Regions from separate parts of the Methylobacterium sp. E-012 genome, predicted to be linked through region 2. Evidence: riboswitches for the same ligand, from Rfam matches in the RefSeq annotation. Region 2 holds a riboswitch; the other holds the start of a gene.

Region 1 (11,350 bases), 2.9 Mb from region 2:
CACGAGCGCGGCTCGATCATCGCGGTCGAGGGCTACGTCGACGTCATCGCCATGACGCTCGCCGGCCACCCCGAGACGGTGGCGCCCCTGGGCACCGCACTCACCGAGGATCAGCTCGCCCTGCTCTGGCGCCACGCCGACGAGCCGATCCTGTGCTTCGACGGCGACAAGGCCGGCCAGCGTGCGGCCTTCCGGGCGCTCGACATCGCGCTGCCGCTCCTCGAACCGGGCCGCTCGCTCCGGATCGCCCTGCTGCCCGGCGGACAGGACCCGGACGACCTGCTGCGCTCCGGCGGGCCGGGGGCGATCGACCAGGTGCTCAAGGCGGCGCTGCCCCTGTCCGAGCTGCTCTGGCGGCGCGCCCTGGAATCCGGACCCGTCGACACGCCCGAACGGCGGGCCGGGCTGACCCAGACCTTGCGCGCGACCGTCGCGGCCATCCGCGACGAGACCGTGCGGCGCTACTACCGCGACGACATCGAGGAGCGGCTTCGTGGCCTGTCGCCCCGCGGGGCGCGGGTCGCCGCGGGTCCGGGTGCCCGCGGCCGTCCGCGGTTCTTACGGCCCGGCGAACCGGTCTCGCCGCGCATCACCGGCAGCCCGAGCGCGTCGATGACGGCCTCGGCGGGGTTCACCGGCGCCGCTTCGGTCCGGGAGGCGGTGATCGTCGGCACGCTGCTGGCGCATCCCGAGATGATCGGGGAATTCGGCGAGGCGATCGGCGATCTGGACTTTGAGGACCCGGATGCGCGGGCCCTGCTGTCGGTTCTCCTGGACTGCGCGGCCGAGGGCGAGCGCACCGATCCGAACGTGTTGCAGAGCCGCATCACCCGTGCCGGGCTGAACGCAGGTGCAGAGAGGATCCTGGCGCTTGCGCGCTCGCGGGACCGCTCGACGCTGGCTCCGCACGCGGATCCCGCACACCGTATGGATGCCCTTCGGCAGGCCATGATCTTGCACCAGCAGGCAGGCGCGCTACATACCGAACTTCGCGAAGCACGGCAGGCGTTTGAGAACGATCCGACCGATGCCGGGTGGGCATGGCTCTGCGAAGTGAAGGCGAGGCTGGAAACCGTCATCGCCGCCGAGGCTGAGGCCGACTTGCCGGTGTCGGGTGACTCGACGGCCGCGTGACGGCTGTGTCATGGCGGAGGCGGCGGCAGGGAGCGGCTCGCCATAGTTAACAATCGGTCAAGCCTCAGGCTTGCATACGGAAACCGACGCAGGCGACCGGAGCGATTCGGCGCCGTTCTCTTACAGCGGCGCCGACGGCGTAGACCGGCCCAGCCAGGGCCTCCGCAACGCGCCACGTGCGAAACAATAGGCTGAACATGGCGACGAAGGCAACGGAACGGGACGAGACGGACGCTGCCCCCGAGCAGCAGACCGACGGGCCGCTCCTCGACCTGACGGATGCTTCGGTCAAGCGGATGGTCAAGCTCGCCAAGAAGCGCGGCTACGTGACCTACGAGGAGGTCAACGAGGTTCTGCCAGAGGGCCAGTCCGACCCGGATCAGCTCGAGGACGTGCTGTCGCAGCTGTCCGAGATGGGCATCAACGTGGTCGAGGCCGAGGAGACCGACGAGGCCGCCGGCGAGAAGCCCGCCGAGAGCGACGAAGAGGAGCCCGAGGGCGGCGAGGTCGCCGAGGTCGCCCCGGCGCGCGCGGTGACGGTCGCGACCACCACCAAGGAGCCCACCGACCGCACCGACGATCCGGTGCGGATGTACCTGCGCGAGATGGGCTCCGTGGAGCTGCTCTCCCGCGAGGGCGAGATCGCCATCGCCAAGCGCATTGAGGCCGGCCGCGAGGCGATGATCGCGGGCCTCTGCGAGAGCCCGCTGACCTTCCAGGCGATCATCATCTGGCGGGACGAGCTCGTGGAGGGCAAGGTCCTCCTGCGCGACATCATCGATCTGGAGGCGACCTATGCGGGCCCGGACGGCAAGAACGCGCCGCAGATCGCCGAGGGCGAGGACGCCGCCGAGGACGGCGAGCCGCCGGCCCCGCCGGAGGGCGGCGACGACGAGGACGACCTGGAGAACAACGTCTCGCTCGCCGCGATGGAAGCCGAGATCAAGCCGCGGGTCCTCGAGACCTTCGATGCGATCGCCGCGAATTACCGCAAGCTGCGCAAGTCCCAGACCGAGGGCACCGAGCGCAAGGCCGCGGGCGAGAAGAACACCCCGGCCCAGAACCAGAAGCAGGCCGAGCTGAAGGACATCGTCGTCGGCGACGTGAAGTCCCTGTCGCTGAACAACAACCGCATCGAGGCGCTGGTCGGGCAGCTCTACTCGATCAACAAGCAGCTGATCGGCCACGAGGGCCGCCTGATGCGCTTCGCCGAGAGCCACGGCGTAGCCCGCGACGAGTTCCTGCGTCACTACCAGGGCTACGAGCTCGATCCGAACTGGATGGAGCGCGTCGGCACGCTGGGGGGCAAGGGCTGGAAGAACCTGGTCGAGAAGGGCTCGCGGCAGGTCACCGACCTGCGCGCCCAGATCCTCGACCTCGCCTCCGAGACCGGGCTGGAGATCGGCGAGTACCGCCGCATCGTCAACATGGTCCAGAAGGGCGAGCGCGAGGCCCGCCAGGCCAAGAAGGAGATGATCGAGGCGAACCTGCGCCTCGTGATCTCGATAGCCAAGAAGTACACGAACCGCGGCCTGCAGTTCCTGGACCTGATCCAGGAGGGCAACATCGGCCTGATGAAGGCCGTGGACAAGTTCGAGTACCGGCGCGGCTACAAGTTCTCGACCTACGCCACGTGGTGGATCCGGCAGGCGATCACCCGCTCGATCGCCGATCAGGCGCGCACGATCCGCATCCCGGTGCACATGATCGAGACGATCAACAAGATCGTCCGCACCTCGCGCCAGATGCTCCACGAGATCGGCCGCGAGCCGACGCCTGAGGAACTGGCCGAAAAATTGGCCATGCCCTTGGAGAAGGTGCGAAAAGTCTTGAAGATCGCCAAGGAGCCGATCTCCCTCGAAACGCCGATCGGCGACGAGGAGGACAGCCATCTGGGTGACTTCATCGAGGACAAGAACGTCGTCCTGCCGATCGACGCGGCGATCCAGTCGAACCTGCGCGAGACGACGACGCGGGTTCTGGCCTCGCTCACGCCGCGCGAGGAGCGGGTGCTGCGCATGCGCTTCGGCATCGGCATGAACACCGACCACACCCTAGAGGAGGTCGGCCAGCAATTCTCGGTGACCCGCGAGCGCATCCGTCAGATCGAGGCGAAGGCCCTGCGCAAGCTGAAGCACCCGTCGCGCAGCCGGAAGCTGAGGAGCTTCCTGGACAATTGAGCCCCCGCCGCGGCCGCTGCCGCGGCGCTTCCCCGTCGTCCGCGCCGTCACGACGCCGCGCGGCATTCAACCTGGCGCCATGCTCGAACGCCGCCCGCCAACGCCCGGAGTGCCGACGGCCTTCGCGGACGGCACCGAGGCCGACGATGTCCCGTTCGGGGCCATCCAACCCTCCGTGGGCATCCGCGACTGGTTGCTGGGCGAAGGCGCGCGTCTTCAGAACGCCGACGACATGCTGTCCGGTCTGGCCGAGCGGTTGATCGCCATCGGCGTGCCGGTGGACCGGGCGTCCACGGCCATCGACACCCTGCACTCGGAATATGCCGGCGTCGGCCGGATCTGGACCCGGGATGGCGGCACCACGGTTCGGTTGTTCCCGCACGGTGCCCGCTCGACCGATGCGTACCTCAACAGCCCGTTCCACACGGTTCACGAGACCGGCGAGTGGCTGATCCTGGACCTCAGCGAGACGTCCGACGACGCCTACGCGATCGTCCCAGACCTGAAGGCGGAAGGCTACACCCACTACGTCGTGGCCCCGCTGTTCTTCACCAACGGCACCAAGAACGGCATCACCTTCGCGACCCGCTCGCCGGAGGGGTTCGGGGCCGACGACATCGCGATCCTGCGCTTCGTTATGCCGGCGCTGGCCGCCGTCATGGAGATGCGCGTCCTCAACAAACAGCTCGACCACGTGCTGCGGCTCTATGTCGGCGACGAGCCGCACCGGGCGATCCTCGCGGGCGACATCCGCCGCGGTCAGGTCACGCGGATCCGCTCGGCGATCCTGTTCGCCGACATGCGCGACTACACCCGGACCTCCGCCGACATGAGCCCCGAGGAGGTGGTGGGACTGCTCAACGTGTTCTTCGACTGCCTGGTGCCGCCGATCGAGCGCGAGGGCGGCGAGGTGCTGAAATATCTCGGCGACGGCCTGCTCGCGATCTTCCGTGAATCGGGCGACGACCTCGGGGGTGCCGCCAAGGGCGCGCTGACGGCGGCGCAGCACGCCCTGGCGGCCTTGGACGAGGCCAACGCCCTGCGCCAATTCCCGGTGCCGGTGGCTGCCGGGATCGCCCTGCATCACGGCGAGGCGGCCTACGGCAATGTCGGCTCGGGCTCCCGGCTCGACTTCACCGTGATCGGCCGGGACGTGAATCTGGCCAGCCGCCTCGCACAGCTCAACCGCATCCTCGGCGAGCCGCTGCTGATGTCGAAACCCTTCGTGGATTTCCTCTGGGGCGACCCGATCCCGCTGGGCGAGCACGTGCTCGACGGATTCCGGGAGCCGATGGCCGTGTTCAAGCCGAAATTCCTGCGCCCGCGCAAACCGGTTTGAGGCCGCGCCGCGACGGGTTCGTCCGCGGCAGCAGAAGGGCGGTTTCGTGCGGGACTTCGGAACCGTGGGCGCAGCACCCCCGAACCCCAACAACGCCGTCAGAATTGCCAGGCCGGAGCGAACTCGGCACTGTAGGCCGATTGCCGGCAGCCCCAGACGGGATCGATCATTCTCGCGAGCGCGCGCCGTGCCAGGGCACAGGAGCGCGTCAGGACGTCGTTCGGAACGTTCGGCTTTTTCAATATCTCAAGACAGGAATGAAGGCTTATGTTATATTGACAGATATGATAGGCATTGGCTGAATATTCTTCCAGCATTCCATATTCGTAGACCCAGGGATTCAGCGATATGCCTTCGCTCGGCAATGTCAGGGCAATGCCCGCCTCGGCATAGCGGAACCCCTCTGGAAATCTGTTCCTGCTCCGGCAATACCGGCTGGCCCCGTGGCGCGCTTCTGCCCGCGCCGGGCGGACCAGGATCGCCCGATCGTTCAGATGCAACACCGTGTCTCCGGGCTCATCGACGCGTTCCGCGTTCACGGCAGCCATCAGCAGGCTGAAATACACTTCTTCATCCCATCGACACAGATCAGCGCTCTTCACAAAACAATCAAGCGCCTTACGGTAGTCCTTCGCTGCATCGTATGTACTGCCCAGATACATCGTGTACCGCGCGACCATGAACGGGTCTTTCTCGACCGCCAGCGCCTGTTCCAGGACGGCGATGTCGCGGGCATCCGCCGTCGTGTCGTGATGGCGTGCCCCGTCTTCGCCCCGGCGCATCGCGAGGGGGAGAATCGGCGTCTCCGGATCCTCAGGGCATTCGAGAAACTCGTGCAGAACGCCGCGATAACGCCAGTTCTTTTTGCTGCTGACCAGCTGCTTACGCCAGTACCGCGTATGGCTGTCGACGATCTCGAACCTGTATCCTGCCTCATGAAGCTTCGGCATGACGAAGTCCGAAGGGATGATCAGCTCGTCATCGGCGTCGATGATGAGCGCGTACTGCGCGTGTGGACGGGCGAGCTTCAGGGCCTCGTTCCGATTGAACGCGAAATCGACCCAGGGCCGCTCGACGAGCCTGCCGGGCATGTCCGCCATCGCGGCGCGGATGACATCCTGCGTCCCGTCCGTCGATCCGGTGTCGACGATGACCCAGTGATCAATGATCGGGCGGACGGAATCGAGGCACCGCCGGATGACATGCGCCTCGTCCTTGACGATCATCGACAAGCAGATGGTCTGACCGGATCTTTTCATGCCAGCATCGCCTAAACATAGGTGCGTGCGTCGCGCGCGCGAACCTGTCACCTCATAGCTCAGCTCGCCGCGCGTCACAAATCAGAGAAATTATTATGCTATTGGATGCATAATAGTTTGGCGATTATCATACATTATTGGCAAATAATACTGCGTGAAAAATGATTATCGATCGATAGCGATCACGACACAGAAAAGTTTCATAAAACAGGCCCGCCCATGACGGACACGGTTCCCAGCCGGAAAGGCCGGAGAGGAGCCACCCGCTGCATTCCGTGGAACGCGAACGCCCCCCTCATCCCGAGGCGGCGAACCGGCGTTTTGGGAGGAGGACATTGGTCCCCGCGGCCAACACGCCCGACAGGCTTCCCGCCCAGCGCTTCGGGCGGTGACGAGGCGCACGCAGACATGGCCCCACCGGCTGCCCCCCCCGGGCGAAGCCCCGGCGCGGTCAGCCCCGCAGCGTCATCGTCGCGCCGGCGACGCTGAAGTCGCGCAGGCGGCGTAGGAACGACATCCCCAGCAGGCTGGTGCTGAGGCGGCCGCGCGGGATCACCACCGCCTCCACGTCGCGCACCGTAATCGAGCCGATCTGCATCACCGCGATCCGGATCGGCGCGACCCGGACGGCTCCGTTCGCGGTGTTCCAGACACGGGTGAAGTCGGTGGGGCCGACCCGGATCCCGATCCGCGCGGCATCCTCCTCGGAGAAGGCGCAGGCGCTCGCACCGGTATCCACCATCATCGGCAGCGTGCGGCCATCCAGCAGGACGGTGACGAGGAAATGGCCGTTGCGACCGGCCTGCAGGGCCACGCCCGCGGGCGCTCCGGCGTCGGGTGCCGGTTCGACCGCCGGGGCGATGATATGAGCGACCCGCTCTGTCCGGGACCGCTCACGCAGCTTCTGGACGGCGGTGGCGGCCAGGAAGCCGAACGTACAGACGAGCAGGATGGTGCGCACGCAAGTCCGTTTCTGTGCCGCGGTGCCGGCGCCCGGGACGCGAGCCGAGATCGGGCCGATGAGACCTCGAACCCATGAAGGGATCGTGCGCGCGGGCTGCGGCAGTGGCCGTTGGAGGGCCGATTCCGTTCGGCTTGGTGTCCGATCGGTGACCGCGATCCACGATTGTCGCCGGCCCGGACGGAGCTGGCCCGGCAGCGGGGTTGACCGGCGCGGGCCGTAGCGCCACATCTGCATCTGTTCCAGGGAGATCCCCGGCAAGGGGCTGAGAAACCGCTGGCACGTCCGTCAGGACTTGCGGCGCGGAAATCCTTCGAACCTGATCCGGCTCATACCGGCGTAGGGATTGGACCGCGGCCGCCTGACAGGCAGGCCACAGCTTCTCACCGAAGCACAGGGCCCATTCTCCGCGACGGCACCCTGTGGAGAGATGCGTGTCCCTGGACCGCCCCCCGTCACCGATCGGACGCCGCCGTGGCGCGGCCAGCCCCTCAGAGCGGGCCGGCCTACCCGTTCGCGCCGACATCGCAATCGTCGGCGGCGGCCTGATCGGCCTGTCGATCGCCTGGCGGCTGGCCCGTGCGGGCCGGTCCGTGGTGGTGCTGGAGCGCGAGACGATCGGCGCCGGGGCCAGTCTCGCGGCCACCGGCATGCTGGCGCCGGCGGCCGAGCACGAGCCAGGCTCCGATCCGCTGCTGCCGCTCGCCCTCGACTCGCTCCGGCGCTGGCCGGAGTTTCGCGACGCGCTGGAGGCCGAGTCAGGCCAGGCGATCGATTATCGGCCGGATGGAACCCTGGTGCTGGCCGTCGGGCGCGACGAGGTCGAGCGCCTGCGCTTCCGCCACGATCTGCAGCGCCGGTCCGGCCTCGACGCGACGTGGCTGCCCGGCAGCGAGGTCCGGCGCCTGGAGCCGGGCCTGCGCCCCTCCGTCACCGCCGGCCTTCACTGCCCGCTGGATCATCAGGTCGATCCGTGCCGTGTCATGGCGGCCCTGGCGGAGGCCTGTCGGCGGGCCGGGGTCGTCGTGGTCGAGCACGCCCCCGTGACCGCCCTGGACTGGTCGGGGGGCCGCGTCACGGGCCTGCGCGTCGGCGAGGACGGCGTCGCGGCCGGAACCGTGATCCTGGCATCCGGCGCCTGGAGCGGTGAGGGCGGGTTGCTCCCGGCGACGCACACGCTGCCGGTGCGCCCGCTCAAGGGCCAATCCCTGGCCCTGCGCACCACCGCGCGCACGGGCACCCTCGGCCGGATGGTCTGGACCGAGCAGGTCCACATGGCCCCGAAGAGCGACGGCCAGCTCATCGTCGGCGCCACCGTGGAGGATTGCGGCTTCCGTCCGGGCGTGACCGCCGGCGGCCTCTACGCGCTGCTCGAAGGTGCCCGCCGGGTGCTGCCCGGGATCGAAGAGATGGAGGTCGAGGCCTTGTGGAGCGGCTACCGTCCCACCTCCGACGACGACGCACCGATTATCGATACGCTGGCACCGGGTCTGGTCGTCGCCACGGGGCACCACCGCAACGGCTACCTGCTCGCCCCCGTCACCGCCGATGCCGTGGCCGAACTGGTCATGGGCGGCGCCCTGCCGGAGGTCGCCCGCCCGTTCACCCGGGCGCGGTTCGCGCAGCCGGAGCCCAAGAGGGCCTCGGCATGAGGCTGTTCGTCAACGGCGAGCCGCGCGACTGCGCAGCCGAGACCATCGACGGCCTGTTCCGCGTCGAGGCGGAGGAGACCGGCATGGAGAGTCCGCAGGGCATCGCCATCGCGCTGAACGGCCGCGTCGTGCGCCGCCGGGATTGGGGCGAGACCCCGGTCGCCGAGGGTGACCGCGTCGAGATCGTCCGCGCCATGCAGGGAGGTTGAGCATGGACCCCACCGTCACGCCGCTGCGCCCCGGGACCGGGGCGGATGGTTTCACCGTGGCCGGGGTGGCTCTGTCCTCCCGGCTGTTCATCGGCACCGCCGGGTATCCGACCCAGGCGATCATGCGCGACGCCGTCGCGGCGAGTGGCGCCGAGGTGGTGACCGCCTCGATCCGCCGGGTCTCGCTCCAGGGCCACGGCTCCGACACGGTGACCATCCTGAAGGGCAAGCGCTTCCTGCCGAACACCGCCGGCTGCGAGACCGCCCGCGACGCGATCATGACCGCCGAACTCGCCCGCGAGGCCCTCAACACCAACTGGATCAAGGTCGAGGTGATCGGCGACCGCGAGACCCTCTATCCGGACGTGACCGAGCTGATCGAGGCCTGCCGCCACCTCGTGGATGACGGCTTCGTGGTCCTGCCCTACTGCAACGACGACCCGATCGTCTGCCAGCGCCTGGAGGATCTCGGCTGCGCCGCGATCATGCCCATGGGGTCGCTGATCGGCTCCGGGATGGGGGTGGCCAACCCGGCAAATCTCGAACTGATCTGCCGCCGCGCCAAGGTGCCGGTGGTGGTCGATGCCGGGATCGGGACCGCCTCGGACGCGGTGATCGCCATGGAACTCGGCGCCTCCGCCTGCCTGATCAACACCGCCATCGCCAAGGCCGACGATCCGGTCCGCATGGCCCGCGCCATGGGCCGGGCGGTCGAGGCGGGGCGCGATGCGCATCTGGCCGGGCGGATCCCCCGCCGGGGCCGGGCCGAGCCGTCGAGCCCGCAGCTCGGCCTCGTCGGCTCGTGAGGATGCTGCCGTCGCCGCTGCTCGCGGTGACGGACCGGCACGGGCATCCACGGCCCCTCGCCGAGACCGTGCGGGCGATCCTCGATGGCGGCGCCCGCTGGATCTGGTTTCGCGACCGCGATCTGGAACCGGACGCGCGCCGCCGCCTCGGCGCGGCCGTGGCCGAAGCTGTCCGGGCCCGGGGCGGGGTCCTGACGGTGGGCGGCGACGTCGCCCTGGCGCGCGCCCTCGGCGCCGACGGGGTGCATCTGGGCGGCGGTTCGGGTCCGGAGGCGATCGCGGCGGCCCGGTCCGCCCTGGGGGCGGCGGCGCTGATCGGCGTGTCGGCCCACGCGGTTCAGGAGGCCGTGCGGGCCGCGGCGGCCGGCGCCGATTACGTGACGCTGAGCCCGATCTATCCGACCGCGAGCAAACCGGGCTACGGACCGGCGCTCGGTCCGGACGGTGTCGCGGCGGCGCGGGCCGCCGGTCTTCCGCTGGTGGCGCTCGGCGGGATCGGCCTCGACCAGATTGCGGCCTGCCGCGCGGCGGGCGCGGCAGCGGTCGCCGTCATGGGCGGATTGATGCAGGCCGACGATCCGTCGGACGCCGCGCGGGACCGGCTGGAAGCCTGGAACGCGGCGCCATGCGCGCGCACGTGATCGCCTTGGCGTCTAGGCGCCACTGATCCGAGCCGGCTATCCTCCAGGCGAGCCGAACCGTCCGAACGGGGTCTCATCGAGGGACCCGTCCGAGATCTACTTCTCGGACGGCCCATAGGGCGGCCGCGGAATCGCCCGGTGCGCGGCCCGCAACGCCGCCGACCAGCGCTCGCGCAGGTCGTGGAAATAGCCCTCGCCGGCCTCGATCCGGTGGTTCACCTCGAGCGTCGGCGCGTTCCGGCGGGCGACCGCGATATCGATCGGCAGGCCGACGCCGAGATTCGACCGCATGGTCGAATCCATCGAGACCAGGCTGACCTTCAGGGCGTCGTACAAATCGGTCCGGTAGGTCACCGCCCGGTCGAGGATCGGCTTGCCGTATTTGTGCTCGCCGATCTGGAGGAACGGGGCGTCCGTGCTGCACTCGATGAAGTTGCCGGCCGAATAGATGAGATACAGCCGCATGTCGCCGGTGCCGATCTGTCCGCCGAACAGCAGCGAGATCGAGAACCGGATGTTGGCCGCCTCGAACCCATCCTTCTCGATCGACCGCACCCGGCGGATGGCACGGCCGATGAGCTGCGCCGCCTGGAACATGGTCGGCGCCTCGACGAGCTTCTGCGCCGGCTCCTCCCCCTCACCGGGCACACCCTCCTGAAGCAGGCTCAGCACCGATTGGGTGATCGACAGGTTGCCCGCCGAGGCCAGCATCATCACCCGCTCGCCCGGCACGTTGAAGTGGTGCAGCTTCCGGTAGGTCGAGATGTCGTCGAGCCCCGCGTTGGTGCGGGTGTCGGCCACCATCACCAGCCCTTCTTCGACAAGGACACCGACACAATACGTCATCGTCTTCGGGCTTTCATGCGATGGGACCGCCGTCGCGGGACTCAGGACTGGGCGGCGGCCCTGCCTTGCTCGACGCGAAGCTTCACGTCCAGTGTCTCGGTCCCGCCACCGGTCCGGCTGCCCCGGATCGGCGCGGCGCCGAGATAATCGAGCCCGGTGGCCACGCGGATGTAGCTGTCGGACGGGCTCATCGCGAAGCACGGATCGAACGCCACCCAGCCGAGATCCGGCACCAGCGCCTCGGCCCAGCCGTGCGGCGCCTCGACCGTGGCCTCGCCGTCGTCGCGGGCGCGGTAGCCCGCGACGTAGCGCGCGGGGATGCC
Region 2 (11,350 bases):
GGCCTGCGAGGACTCCCTCCGGCGGCTGCGCACCGACCGCCTCGACAGCTACCTGCTGCACTGGCCCGGCCAGCACCCCCTGGAGGAGACGATCGCCGGATTCGAGGATCTGCGGCGGGCTGGGAAGATTCTGTCCTGGGGCGTCAGCAACTTCGATGTCGCGGATCTCGACCGGGCGCTCGCCATCGCCGGGCCGGATCGGATCGCTTGCAATCAGGTCCTGTACCATCTGAACGAACGGGCGATCGAGCATGCCGTGCTGCCCTGGTGCGAGAAGAACGGCGTCGCCCTGATCGGGTATTCGCCCTTCGGCAGCGGCGACTTCCCCGATCCCGCGAGTCCCGGCGGGCAGGCCCTGGCGGGGATCGCTGGGACGCACGGGACGACGCCCCACGCCGTGGCCCTGGCCTTCCTGACCCGCATGACCGGGACGTTCACGATTCCCAAGACCGGGCGCCGGGCCCGCGCCATCGAGAATGCCGGCGCGGCCGACCTGCGGCTGGCGCCAGCCGAGATCGCTTCGATCGACGCGCATTTCCCGAGAGGCCCGCGTCCGCGGATGCTGCCGATGCTGTGAGCATCAGCGGCGTCCGACCCGGCTACGGCCGGCGGTGCTGGTGGCGGAGAACGCCGCAACCGCAGACACGAACAGGGCGTCCGGCGAGATGCCCGTCGACGGTCAGTCCCCGATCCCGAACAGCTTCTCGATGAAGTTGCGGTCATCCTTCGGCGCACGCCGCGCCGCCGCCGCCGGACGCGGTGCTGGGGCCTCCGGCTCGCCAAAGACCTGTCCGAGGATCCCGGCCGGCGTTCCAGGGGCGGCATTGGCCACCGAGGCGGTCGTCTCCGGCGCTTTGCGCCAGCGGTTCAGGCCGGGCAGCGGCACCGGCGTCTGACCCTTAAGCGCCTGGGTCATGTAAGCCTTCCAGATCTCCGCCGGCAGGTTTCCGCCAGAGACCTTCTTGGTGAGTTCGCCATCGTCGTTGCCGAGCCAGACCCCGGTCACGAGGCTGCCCGAGAAGCCGATGAACCACGCGTCGCGGTAATCCTGGGTGGTCCCGCTCTTGCCAGCGAGGTCCCAGCCCGGAATGTCGGCCTTCTTGCCGGTGCCCGAGACGAAGGTCTCGTGCATCATGGCGTTCATCATGCCGTCGGCGTTGGGGTCGATCACCCGGCCCAGCCCGTTCTCGGAGCGCTTGTAGAGCACGGTGCCGCCCTGGCCCTTCACGGCGGTGACCACATAGGGGATGACGCCGGTCCCGCCGTTGGCGAAGGCGCCGTAGGCGCCGACCATCTCCAGCAGGGTCACCTCGGAAGTGCCGAGCGCGATCGAGCCGTTGGCCTGGAGCGGCGAGGTGATGCCGAGCCGTTGCGCCGTCTGCACGACCGCCTTCGGGCCGACCTCCTGGCCCAACCGCACCGCCACGGTGTTGAGCGACTGGGCCAGGGCGGTGCGCAGGGTCACCGGACCCTCGTAGCGGTGGGAATAGTTCTCCGGCGCCCAGGTGCCGATCCGGATCGGCGCGTCCTCTCGCACCGTGTCGGGGGTGGCCCCGTGCTCGACGGCGGCGAGATACACGAACGGCTTGAACGACGAACCCGGCTGGCGCTTGGCCGTGGTGGCGCGGTTGAACTGGCTCTGCGCGTAGTCGCGGCCGCCGATCAGCGCGCGGATCGCCCCGTCGGGGCGCATCGACACCATCGCCCCCTGGCCGACATTGTAGCGCGCGCCCTTGGCGTTGAGCTCATCCGTCAGCGCCTTCTCGGCGGTGGCCTGAAGGGCCGTATCGACGGTGGTCTGGACGGTGATGTCGGTGTCGAACTTGCCGACGTAGTCGTCGAGCACGTCCATCACGAGGTCGGCGACGTAGTTGGCCGAGCCGCCGCCGCGGGCGTTGGCGGGCTTGGCCGGCTGGGCGAGCGCCACCCGCACGTCCTGCGCCGAGGCGAAGCCGAGGTCCTGCATGGCGGCGAGAACCTGCGCGGCGCGGGCCTGGGCCGCCGGCAGGTTGCGGTTCGGGGCCAGCCGCGAGGGCGCTTGGACGAGGCCGCCGAGCATCGCCGCCTGCGCCAGGGAGACCTCCTTGGCGGGCTTGCCGAAATAGCGCTGCGCCGCCGCCTCGACCCCGTAGGCGCCGGCGCCGAAATAGACCCGGTTGAGGTACAGTTCGAGGATCTCGTCCTTGCTGTACTTGTGCTCCAGCCAGAGGGCGAGGATCGCCTCCTGGATCTTTCGCGATGCCGACCGCTCGGGGGTCAGAAACAGGTTCTTGGCGAGCTGCTGCGTCAGCGTCGAGCCGCCCTGCGCGACGCCGCGCCGGGTCAGATTCTGGCCGATGGCCCGGAGGATACCGACCGGGTCGACGCCGAAATGCTGATAGAACCGCCGGTCCTCGATCGCCACGAAGGCGCGCGGCAGGTAGGGCGGCAGTTCCTTGATCGAGACCACCCGGCCGCCGGTCTCGCCGCGGTTGGCGAGCAGCGTGCCGTCGCTCGCCAGGATGGCGATGTTGGGCGGGCGCTTCGGCACCGCGAGCTGGTCGATCGGCGGCAACTGCGAGGCGTGGTAGGCGATGAGCCCGGCGAGCCCGATCACCGCCCAGAGGCCGAGCACCACGGTCGCGTAGACGAGCCGGCCCAGCCACGAGCGCCGCCGCCGGCCCGAGGCCTTCGGACGCGCCGCCGACCTGCCCGGCTTGCGTGCCGGACCACCCGCTCGCTTGCCCACGCCGTCTCCTGCCTTGGGACGATCGTCCCGGGACAGGCGCAGATCGAGTTCGCCGCGATCCCGGACGCGCCCCTCGGGCACGTCGAAATTCGGCTCCATCCTGCCTCGACCCTTGGCCATGCATCCCGTCTGTGACTGATCGGACCGGCGCGCGTCGCCCGAAACGCGTCTCGGTTTCCGCACGCTAAATGCGGCGGTTTAAGGGGCCGTTATCGAACCGTTCGTCACCCGTTCTTCGCGACCGGACGGATGCGCCTTCGCTCAGGCGGACGGATCGACCGACGGCGCCGCACCGAGCACGCGCCGGGCCTCGGCGAGCAGAACCGCGTGCCGCGCTGCCTCAGGACCCGAATCCGGCGTCTGCCGGCCGAGCCGGACGATGCGGGCGCGGAACAGGCGACGGCGCAGGCCGAACCGCCGGAGGCTCATCACCGCGGCGGAGAGCACCAGGCGGACCGCCTCGGTCCGCTCCCGTTCGAGAACGACTTCGGCCGCGAGCGCCCCCGCGCGCCGGAGGGCGTCATCGAGCTCGCGTCGCATGACGGCGCGGCTCGCCTCGCCCCGCTGCGCCGCATCCAGCTGAATCCGGCATTCCTGCAGCGCGCTGAGGAGCAGCAGTTCCTGCGCGGACGTATCCCTCATCAGGCCCTCCCAAGGCGGCGCGCGGCGAGCACCGGGGCGCCGCGTGACGTCCTGACGTCGGTGGATCCGCGCCTGCGCGTGAAATCGAACGCCCGGCCACGCCATAACGAGCGCTGTCGCTGGCCGGAAGCCGTCGGCCGGTTTAAGCGGCACCGTCATCACGCACCATGGGGGAATCGGGGACGTGTGGAATCGGATCGCTCTGGCCGTCGCGGCCGGCTCGCTGGGGGCGAGCCTGATGGGGCTCGCTGCGGCTCATGCCTATCAGCTCGACACGGTGAACCTGGTGGGCTGCGCCCAGGAGGGCGGCGTCTGCCGGATGCCCTACCCCACCAACGTCTATTACGGGGTCCCCGGCCGGACCAACGGCCGCCCGTTTCCGCAGGGCGGCATGGTCCCCTGCAACACGCAGACCTTCGGCGACCCGGCCCCGGGCCAGCCGAAGAGCTGCTGGTATGCACCGCGCATCGCCGCGGGCCGGAACAGCGACCGCGACCGGGACGACGGTTACGATGACCGACGCCGCGACCCAGACCGCTACGGCCGGGACTACGATCGCCCGCCGATGCGTCGCCGTTACGACGAGGATTACGGGCCGGCGCCGCGCCGCTACCGGGGCGACCCGGACGATTATTGATCACCGGCATCCAGAAACGCCTAGTCTGCCGTATCCGGCCTGTTAACCGGCATCCGACATCATCCCGTGCCGCGGAGCCCGGCTCCGCGGGGTCGCGAGGCCGAGGGAGAGGCGCATGACGGAGGACCGCCGCGGCACGTTCCGCAGGAATGCCTTCACCTTCGGCTCTCTTCTGCTCGCCTGCGGCGAGGTCGCCTGCCTGGTCTGGGACGCGACCGAGACGGGTGCGCAGATCGAGGTCGAGACCGACCAGCCGGTGCCGGATCGTTTCCCGGTGCGGCTCACGGAAGGCAGCGATCCGCGGCCGGCCGCCGTGGCGTGGCGGCGCAGCCGCCGGATCGGCATCGCCTTCGAGGGTTGAAATCCCCGGTCAGGTTGCCGGCAGGGCCGGCCTCACCGGCGCGCCGCCCGCCGCGAGGTGGAAGCAGGCGGGCCGGACGAAGAGCAGGCCGAGCGGCGTGTTGCGCACGAGCCGCTCCAGCCCCAGCGGCAGCAGCACCGCGACCAGAATGACGATCAGGCTGACGACGCCGATATCGGTGATCATCCCGGCCCGGACCAGAATCTCCCGCGTCGCGGCCATCGGCAGCGAGAAGGCGAGGTAGATCACGATCGAGCGCTGCCCGCAGGTCCGGATCGCCTCGGCGACGGGGCCGCCCGCCCGGCCGATCAGCGCGGCCGCTACCACGATGGCCAGCGCACCGGCCGCACCCAGGGCAAGGCCGACCACCGGCAGGCTGGCCAGGGTCGGATGCGCGGGATCGGCCGACGGCGTCAGGGCGAGCCAGGCCTCCAGGACGGCCCAGATGCCGAGGCCGGCCAGCGCCGGGCCGACCCGCCGACGCGCCGCGTTTGCGAGGCCGAAGATCCGGTTGGCGAACAGGTACCCGGCGACGAAGTAGACGTAGCGCGCGCAGAATTCCTCGATCAGGGTCGAGTCGCTGCGGATGTCGGCGATCTGCAGCAGCGCCGCCCCCGCCAGCAGCACGCCGCCCGGGACGCGGCGCAGGGCCTTGGTCACCACCGAGAACGCCGCCAGCAGGTAGATGAACCACAAGGTGGAATAGGGCTCGACCAGGGCATGGGCCAGATGGGCCGCGAAGGCCACCGGACCGTCGTCGCCCACGATCTTCCCGTACCGGGCCGCCGACTGGATCACGAGCCACAGCAGGTAGAAATAGGCGAAGTGAACCACGCGCCGGTCGGAGAACAGGCGCCAGTCGCGGTCGATCACCCGGCCCACGAACAGGCCCGACAGCAGGAAGAAATCCGGGATCCGGAACGGCTTCGCGAAGGCGACCACAGGGTGAAGGAAGCCCTCGCCGCCCATGGCCTCGCCGGTACCCGTCACGGCGTGCATCATCACCACCAGGAGGATGCAGATCCCCTTGGCGATGTCGACCCAGGCCAGTCGATCCCGCGCGTCCCCTGCCCCAGCCATCACCGCATCCCTCGAGACAGGGGTGATCCTGGACCAAGCGAGGTTGACGGCAATGCTCGCCGCGCACGACTTCTGTGGACGTGGCGAAGACGGGGTAAACACCCGCCGCTCAGGTCCGGCGCTTGGCCCCCTTCCGGTCGCGGGTCATGCGCGTGGCGGCGTGGAAGTCGTCGGGCTTGCCGCGGACCCAGACGAGGAACCGCGCGATTTCCGGATCCAGCCGCAATGCCGCCACGTCGGCGAGCCGCTTGGCGATCTCGGCCTCGCTGTAGCGGGCGTGGATGGCCGAGTGGCAGATCTGGTGCAGCCGCACGGTGCCCCGATGCGTGCCGCCCTTCAGCTTGGGGGTCAGGTGATGGAGGCTGGAACGGGCGCGCGGCGGAATCGGCCTCTCGCAGAGCGGGCAGATCGGATCGGCCCGGGGGACGCCGTCCTGATGATCGGGATCATCGGCGCTCCAGCGCCGGGATCGCCGTCCGACCACGCGTCTCCTCCCTCACTCCGGCTCTCACCGCACGGCTCCTGACGCGGGCATGCAGGCCGGGCCGACGCGCGCGCCGAAAAGCGCTTCGGCCTCCCGATCCCGGACACCGAAGATGGAGACATGATCGCCCGGGACCACCGCGATCCGCGCCCGCGGCCCGGCCGCCGCGGCGAGCGCCAGGGCGAGCTTGGCCGGCACCACAGGATCGTCGCGGCCCTGGACGATCAGGATCGGCTCGGTGCCGTTCCGGATGCGCAGATCCGAGCGATAGGTGTCGCGCAGGAGCCAGGACGGTGCCAGCGGGACATGGAGCCGCACGGCATGAACCATCGAGTCGAACGGCGCCTCCAGGTAGAGCCCGATCGGCGGCACGCGCTCGGCCACCGCCACCGCCACGGCGGCGCCCAGGGAATGGCCATGCAGCAGGATCGGCGCGCCGGGCGCCCGTGCCGCCGCGGTCGCCACCGCCGCCAGACCGTCTCGGATCAGGCCGTCCTCGGTCGGGTGGCCGGTCGAGCCCGGATAGCCGCGATAGGTCGCGGTGAGCAGGCCCCATCCGGCCGCGCGCCAGGGATCTGCGGAGAAGCGGGCCGCGTGCGGCTCGGGGCGGGAGCCGTTTCCGTGAAAGCTCACCACGATCCCGCAACCCGGAAGCGGCGGCCGCCAGAGGGTATGGAGCGTCTCGCCGTCGGCGGTGGTGACCGTGATCGCCCCGACCCCCGGGGGGAGCGGCCAGGGCGCCGACGGCCAATAGGCACCCGGATAGAGGAACCGGCGTTGACCGAGCGCGAGCGCGGCAAGGGCCAGCCCGTAGAGCAGCAGAAGGGTGAGCGCGAGGCCGGCGAGAACGCGCATGGGGACCGGCTGGCGTGGGCGGTGCGCGGCGGGAGCCTTCCCTAAATCGGTCTCCCGACGTCCGGCAAGACGCGCGCCTGCACCGCCCCGGCTGACGGGAACAGGATCCACGCTGCAAACCCTTCCGGGCTCCGGACCAGGTTTCGCGGATGAATGTTCCAGCGCCCGGGCAGCATTGACAAAGTCGTCCGTAGTTGTGAGTCTCGAACCGTTCCGAGGGGGGCCCCGCAGGGGGCTGAGATTGGGCACGCTGCCCTGACCCTTGAACCTGATCCGGCTCATACCGGCGGAGGGACGGGAACCTGCGGTCGCGCCCGTGCGCCCGCCTCTCTCATCTCAGCCATCGCGTGAACCGGACCGCTCCAGCACGAGGAGAGGCCCACGATGAACGCACCCGTTCTTCCCAAGGACGTGAAAGGCAGCCCCGAGGCCGTGACCACCGGTCCGGTCACCGGATCGCGCAAGGTCTACGCCAGTCCGATCGGCCGGCCCGACATCCGCGTGCCCTACCGAGAGATCGCCCTGTCGGACCCGAAGGAGGCGCCGGTGCGGGTCTACGATCCCTCGGGTCCCTATACCGAGACCGACGCGCGCATCGACCTCAGCGCCGGCCTGCCCGGCGTGCGCGAGCCCTGGATCGCGGCGCGCGGCTACACGTCCGTCGCGCCCCGGGCGGTCAAGCCCGAGGATAACGGCTTTGCCGGCGACAAGCTCGTGGCCCCCTGCCCCGCCACCCGCACGATCCGCAAGGCGGCGCCGGGCCAGGCGGTGACGCAGTACGAATTCGCCCGCGCCGGGATCATCACCGAGGAGATGATCTACGTCGCCCACCGCGAGAACGCCTGCCGGGAGCAGATGCTGGAGGGCGCGGAAGCGACCCTCGCCGACGGCCAGAGCTTCGGTGCCGCGGTGCCGCCGTTCATCACCCCGGAATTCGTGCGGGACGAGATCGCCCGCGGCCGGGCGATCATTCCGGCCAACATCAACCATACCGAGCTGGAGCCGATGGCGATCGGCCGGAATTTTCTGGTGAAGATCAACGCCAACATCGGCAACTCGGCGGTGACGTCGTCGGCCGCCGAGGAGGTCGAGAAGCTGGTCTGGTCGATCCGCTGGGGCGCCGACACGGTCATGGACCTGTCCACCGGCCGCAACATCCACAACATCCGCTCGTGGATCATCCGCAACAGCCCGGTACCGATCGGGACGGTGCCGATCTACCAGGCGCTGGAGAAGGTCGGCGGCGACCCTCTCAAGCTCGATTGGGAGGTGTTCAAGGACACCCTGATCGAGCAGGCCGAGCAGGGGATCGACTACTTCACCATCCATGCCGGCGTGCGTCTCGCCCACGTGCCGCTCACCGCCCGGCGGGTCACCGGCATCGTCTCCCGCGGCGGCTCGATCATGGCCCGCTGGTGCCTGGCCGGGCACCGGGAATCGTTCCTCTACGAGCGGTTCGACGAGATCTGCGACATCATGCGGGCCTACGACGTGTCGTTCTCCCTGGGCGACGGCCTGCGCCCCGGCTCGATCGCCGACGCCAACGACGCCGCGCAGTTCGGCGAGCTGGAGACGCTGGGCGAACTCACCAAGGTCGCCTGGGACAAGGGCTGCCAGGTGATGATCGAAGGCCCCGGCCATGTGCCGATGCACAAGATCAAGGTGAATATGGAGAAGCAGCTGAAGGAGTGCGGCGAGGCGCCGTTCTACACCCTCGGCCCGCTGACCACCGACATCGCGCCGGGCTACGACCACATCACGTCGGGTATCGGAGCCGCCATGATCGGCTGGTTCGGCACCGCGATGCTCTGTTACGTCACGCCCAAGGAGCATCTCGGCCTGCCCGACCGGGACGACGTGAAGACCGGGGTGATCACCTACAAGATCGCCGCCCACGCCGCCGACCTCGCCAAGGGCCACCCCGCCGCGCAGCTGCGCGACGACGCGCTCAGCCGCGCCCGGTTCGACTTCCGCTGGGAGGACCAGTTCAACCTGGGGCTCGATCCGGACACGGCCCGCCGCTACCACGACGAGACTCTGCCCAAGGACGCCCACAAGGTCGCGCATTTCTGCTCGATGTGCGGGCCGAAATTCTGCTCGATGAAGATCACGCAGGATCTGCGCGCCGAGGTGCTGGCGATGGAGGAGGCCGGGGAAGTCGTGGGCGCCGCGCCCGCGATGTCCAAGGCCGAGGCCGAGGCCGGCATGCGGGCGAAGTCGCAGGAATTCCTCGCCGAGGGCGGGAAGCTCTACGTGGACGCCGCCGAATGAGCCGGCGGCACGCCCGATCCGGTCAGGAACGGGCGTGCCGCAGCGTGTTTCCGGATCGCCCGCCATCTGCACCTTGACCGGGAGCGGGGATCCGGGACCAGAGCCATAGTGCAGGGCCGAGAGCCTCAGATCCGCGCGTTGTCGGTTGGGTCGCCTCAACGGTGCGGCCATGCGGGCGCGGCGGACCGCGATGGGTCGATGCCGGCGGATGGCTTCGCGCGGTGTCGCGGTCACCAGCGGGACGTCCCTATGCAACCGGGCTCGCGCATCCCACTGCGACGCCGAAAACAGCATGGATTTGTGCCGCTGCGGTAACCGGATGTTCATCCCATACCCGGACGGCGCGCGGCATTCGGTGGATCAAGGCCAAGCGTTAAGGGACGCTTAGGCGCGCTCGTCCCTGAATCCCTTTTCACAGGATCGCAGGAGATCGACCATGGAGATCCGCCCGCTGACGACGCCGACGCAGGGCCCCCAGGGCCTCGACGCGCTCGGGGCCACAGCCGCCTCCGCCAGCACGCAAGACACGCCGGATCCGTCGGCGGGCGCCACGACGCTGGAGCCGGCGGTGAAGCTCGATATCGCCGCCACCAGCAGCAAGGCGCGCTTCATCCAGGACCCGGACACCAGCGCGATCGTATTCCAGGTCATGGACACCGCCTCGGGTGACGTGATCGACCAGTTGCCCAGCGAGACGGCCCTCCGCAACCGGGCTTACGAGTCCGCGCGGGATACGCACGCGTCGCAATCCGGGAGCCTGTCGCGGGTCGCCTGAGCTGCGCTGATACCTTTGCCGATCACATAGGCGCGGTCCAACGCAGGGAGGCTTTGCCCCGCACGCGCCTGCTGAACACGCACAACGGCCAAGATGTCGGCGTCCCACTCCGCGGAGGCGGCGCGGCGCGTCCCGAAGTTCCGTGTGGCGAAAGTCACGTGCGTTGCTCCGTCCGCAGGTATTGTCCGGTTCCGCGTTGCCCGCGACTCTGTGAGCGCGGCCGCTCAATGTCTGGACGTGGCGGAAAGCTATCCGTCCGGTGCGTATAAAAGGAGACGCGCTTCGTCGAATCCGGCTCCGACGTGCTTCCCAACATGCCGACCGACTCGGCGCCCGTTCTGGGACTTACAGCGAAAGATCGAGCAACCGCCCTTCGAACAGGCGGTCCCGCGACGTGCGGATATGGACGGCCATACAGCTTCGGGCCGCCTCGGCCTCGCCGTCTTGGATCGCGCGGAAGATGCCCTCGTGCTCGTCGAGCACGCCCTTCAGGCCGGAGTTCGGACCGAGAAGGGACAGGCCGTGGATCTTCATGCCGACCGCGATGTGCGAGCGCAGCGCCTGAAGAGAGGCCGCATAGTAGTGGTTGTTCGAAGCTTCCGCGATCGCGTGGTGGAACATGAAGTCGGCATCCTCGCGGTGCTGTTCCTGGCGCGTCGCCGTCGCGAGAAGATCCAGGGCTGCCGCGATGCTATGGAGGGCTGATTCGTCCCGCCGGAGGGCCGCGTGGAAGGCGGCATCCGGCTCGATGGTGAGCCGGAACTCGTAGCAGCGCTGGATGTCGGCGATGCTCTCAACCGGGGCGAAGCCCAGCGTCTGCTTCGCCTCGCTCGCCCGGACGAAGCTGCCCGCGCCGCGCCGGGACACGATGGCTCCCTCGCGCCGCAACCGGTCGAGGGCGGAGCGGACCACGGGGCGCGAGACCCCGAACTGGCCCGCGAGATCGTGCTCGCTCGGCAAGCGGTCGTTCGGTGCGTAGGTGCCGTCCGCCACGCTGGTGAGGATCGACCGGTAGACGATATCCACCAGACTCGTCGGGCGAGGCGTCGATGCCTCCGATGATAGGGCCAAAGGTGCCGTCACTGGCTGTCCGTTCCCGCACGACCACACAGGCAGGGTGTCGGTTCGAGGAGGCGCCAATCTGACACATCTGGGCGTCCCCGTCACGCAACTTGTAAAAAAGATGTCAGGTGCGGCGGGGCTCTCGACACGCCCCGTGTCGTTTCCGCGCCGTAGCAAATTCGCCATTCGGACGACGTTTGTCGCCGGAACCTGTCTGGAATTAGGCGGCCAAAGCCCCTTGACCTGTCCTATAGCCCCGCGTAATTGACTGACAACTTTATAACAAATTTTATGCCGGGGCGGGACCCCGCTCTATGGGAGGTTGCCGTGAGTGATGCTCAAGGCTTCATCGAACTCTTGGCCGCCATCGTCGGCCCTCGGAACGTGATCGGTCCGAGCGACGATCTCGCCCCCTACGTGACCGACTGGCGCGAGCGCTACCACGGCCAAGCCGA

Evidence for each region. Region 2 has a riboswitch for thiamine pyrophosphate ahead of thiC (phosphomethylpyrimidine synthase ThiC). Riboswitches for the same ligand answer to the same signal wherever they lie in the genome.
Region 1: linked by a shared signal. The riboswitch ahead of thiO (glycine oxidase ThiO) and the one ahead of thiC (phosphomethylpyrimidine synthase ThiC) in region 2 are both predicted to bind thiamine pyrophosphate.

The regions. Positions count from the first base shown of each region.
Region 1 covers NZ_JBYQEY010000001.1:5,009,471-5,020,820, reverse strand. The annotation lists gene dnaG (DNA primase) at 1-1,134, shown strand, start outside; gene rpoD (RNA polymerase sigma factor RpoD) at 1,332-3,314, shown strand; gene AC3IF1_RS23955 (adenylate/guanylate cyclase domain-containing protein) at 3,394-4,653, shown strand; gene AC3IF1_RS23950 (glycosyltransferase) at 4,752-5,879, opposite strand; gene AC3IF1_RS23945 (retropepsin-like aspartic protease family protein) at 6,364-6,873, opposite strand; TPP riboswitch at 7,109-7,237, shown strand; gene thiO (glycine oxidase ThiO) at 7,308-8,525, shown strand; gene thiS (sulfur carrier protein ThiS) at 8,522-8,734, shown strand; gene AC3IF1_RS23930 (thiazole synthase) at 8,737-9,540, shown strand; gene AC3IF1_RS23925 (thiamine phosphate synthase) at 9,543-10,181, shown strand; gene AC3IF1_RS23920 (proteasome-type protease) at 10,278-11,027, opposite strand; gene AC3IF1_RS23915 (transglutaminase family protein) at 11,069-11,350, opposite strand, start outside.
Region 2 covers NZ_JBYQEY010000001.1:2,064,185-2,075,534, reverse strand. The annotation lists gene AC3IF1_RS09905 (aldo/keto reductase) at 1-577, shown strand, start outside; gene AC3IF1_RS09900 (transglycosylase domain-containing protein) at 680-2,848, opposite strand; gene AC3IF1_RS09895 (ATP-dependent helicase) at 2,990-3,370, opposite strand; gene AC3IF1_RS09890 (hypothetical protein) at 3,609-4,007, shown strand; gene AC3IF1_RS09885 (pilus assembly protein PilZ) at 4,123-4,368, shown strand; gene AC3IF1_RS09880 (acyltransferase family protein) at 4,378-5,448, opposite strand; gene AC3IF1_RS09875 (HNH endonuclease) at 5,558-5,932, opposite strand; gene AC3IF1_RS09870 (serine aminopeptidase domain-containing protein) at 5,957-6,787, opposite strand; TPP riboswitch at 6,994-7,099, shown strand; gene thiC (phosphomethylpyrimidine synthase ThiC) at 7,172-9,058, shown strand; gene AC3IF1_RS09860 (flagellar protein FlaG) at 9,495-9,833, shown strand; gene AC3IF1_RS09855 (FadR/GntR family transcriptional regulator) at 10,179-10,916, opposite strand; gene AC3IF1_RS09850 (FAD-binding oxidoreductase) at 11,223-11,350, shown strand, end outside.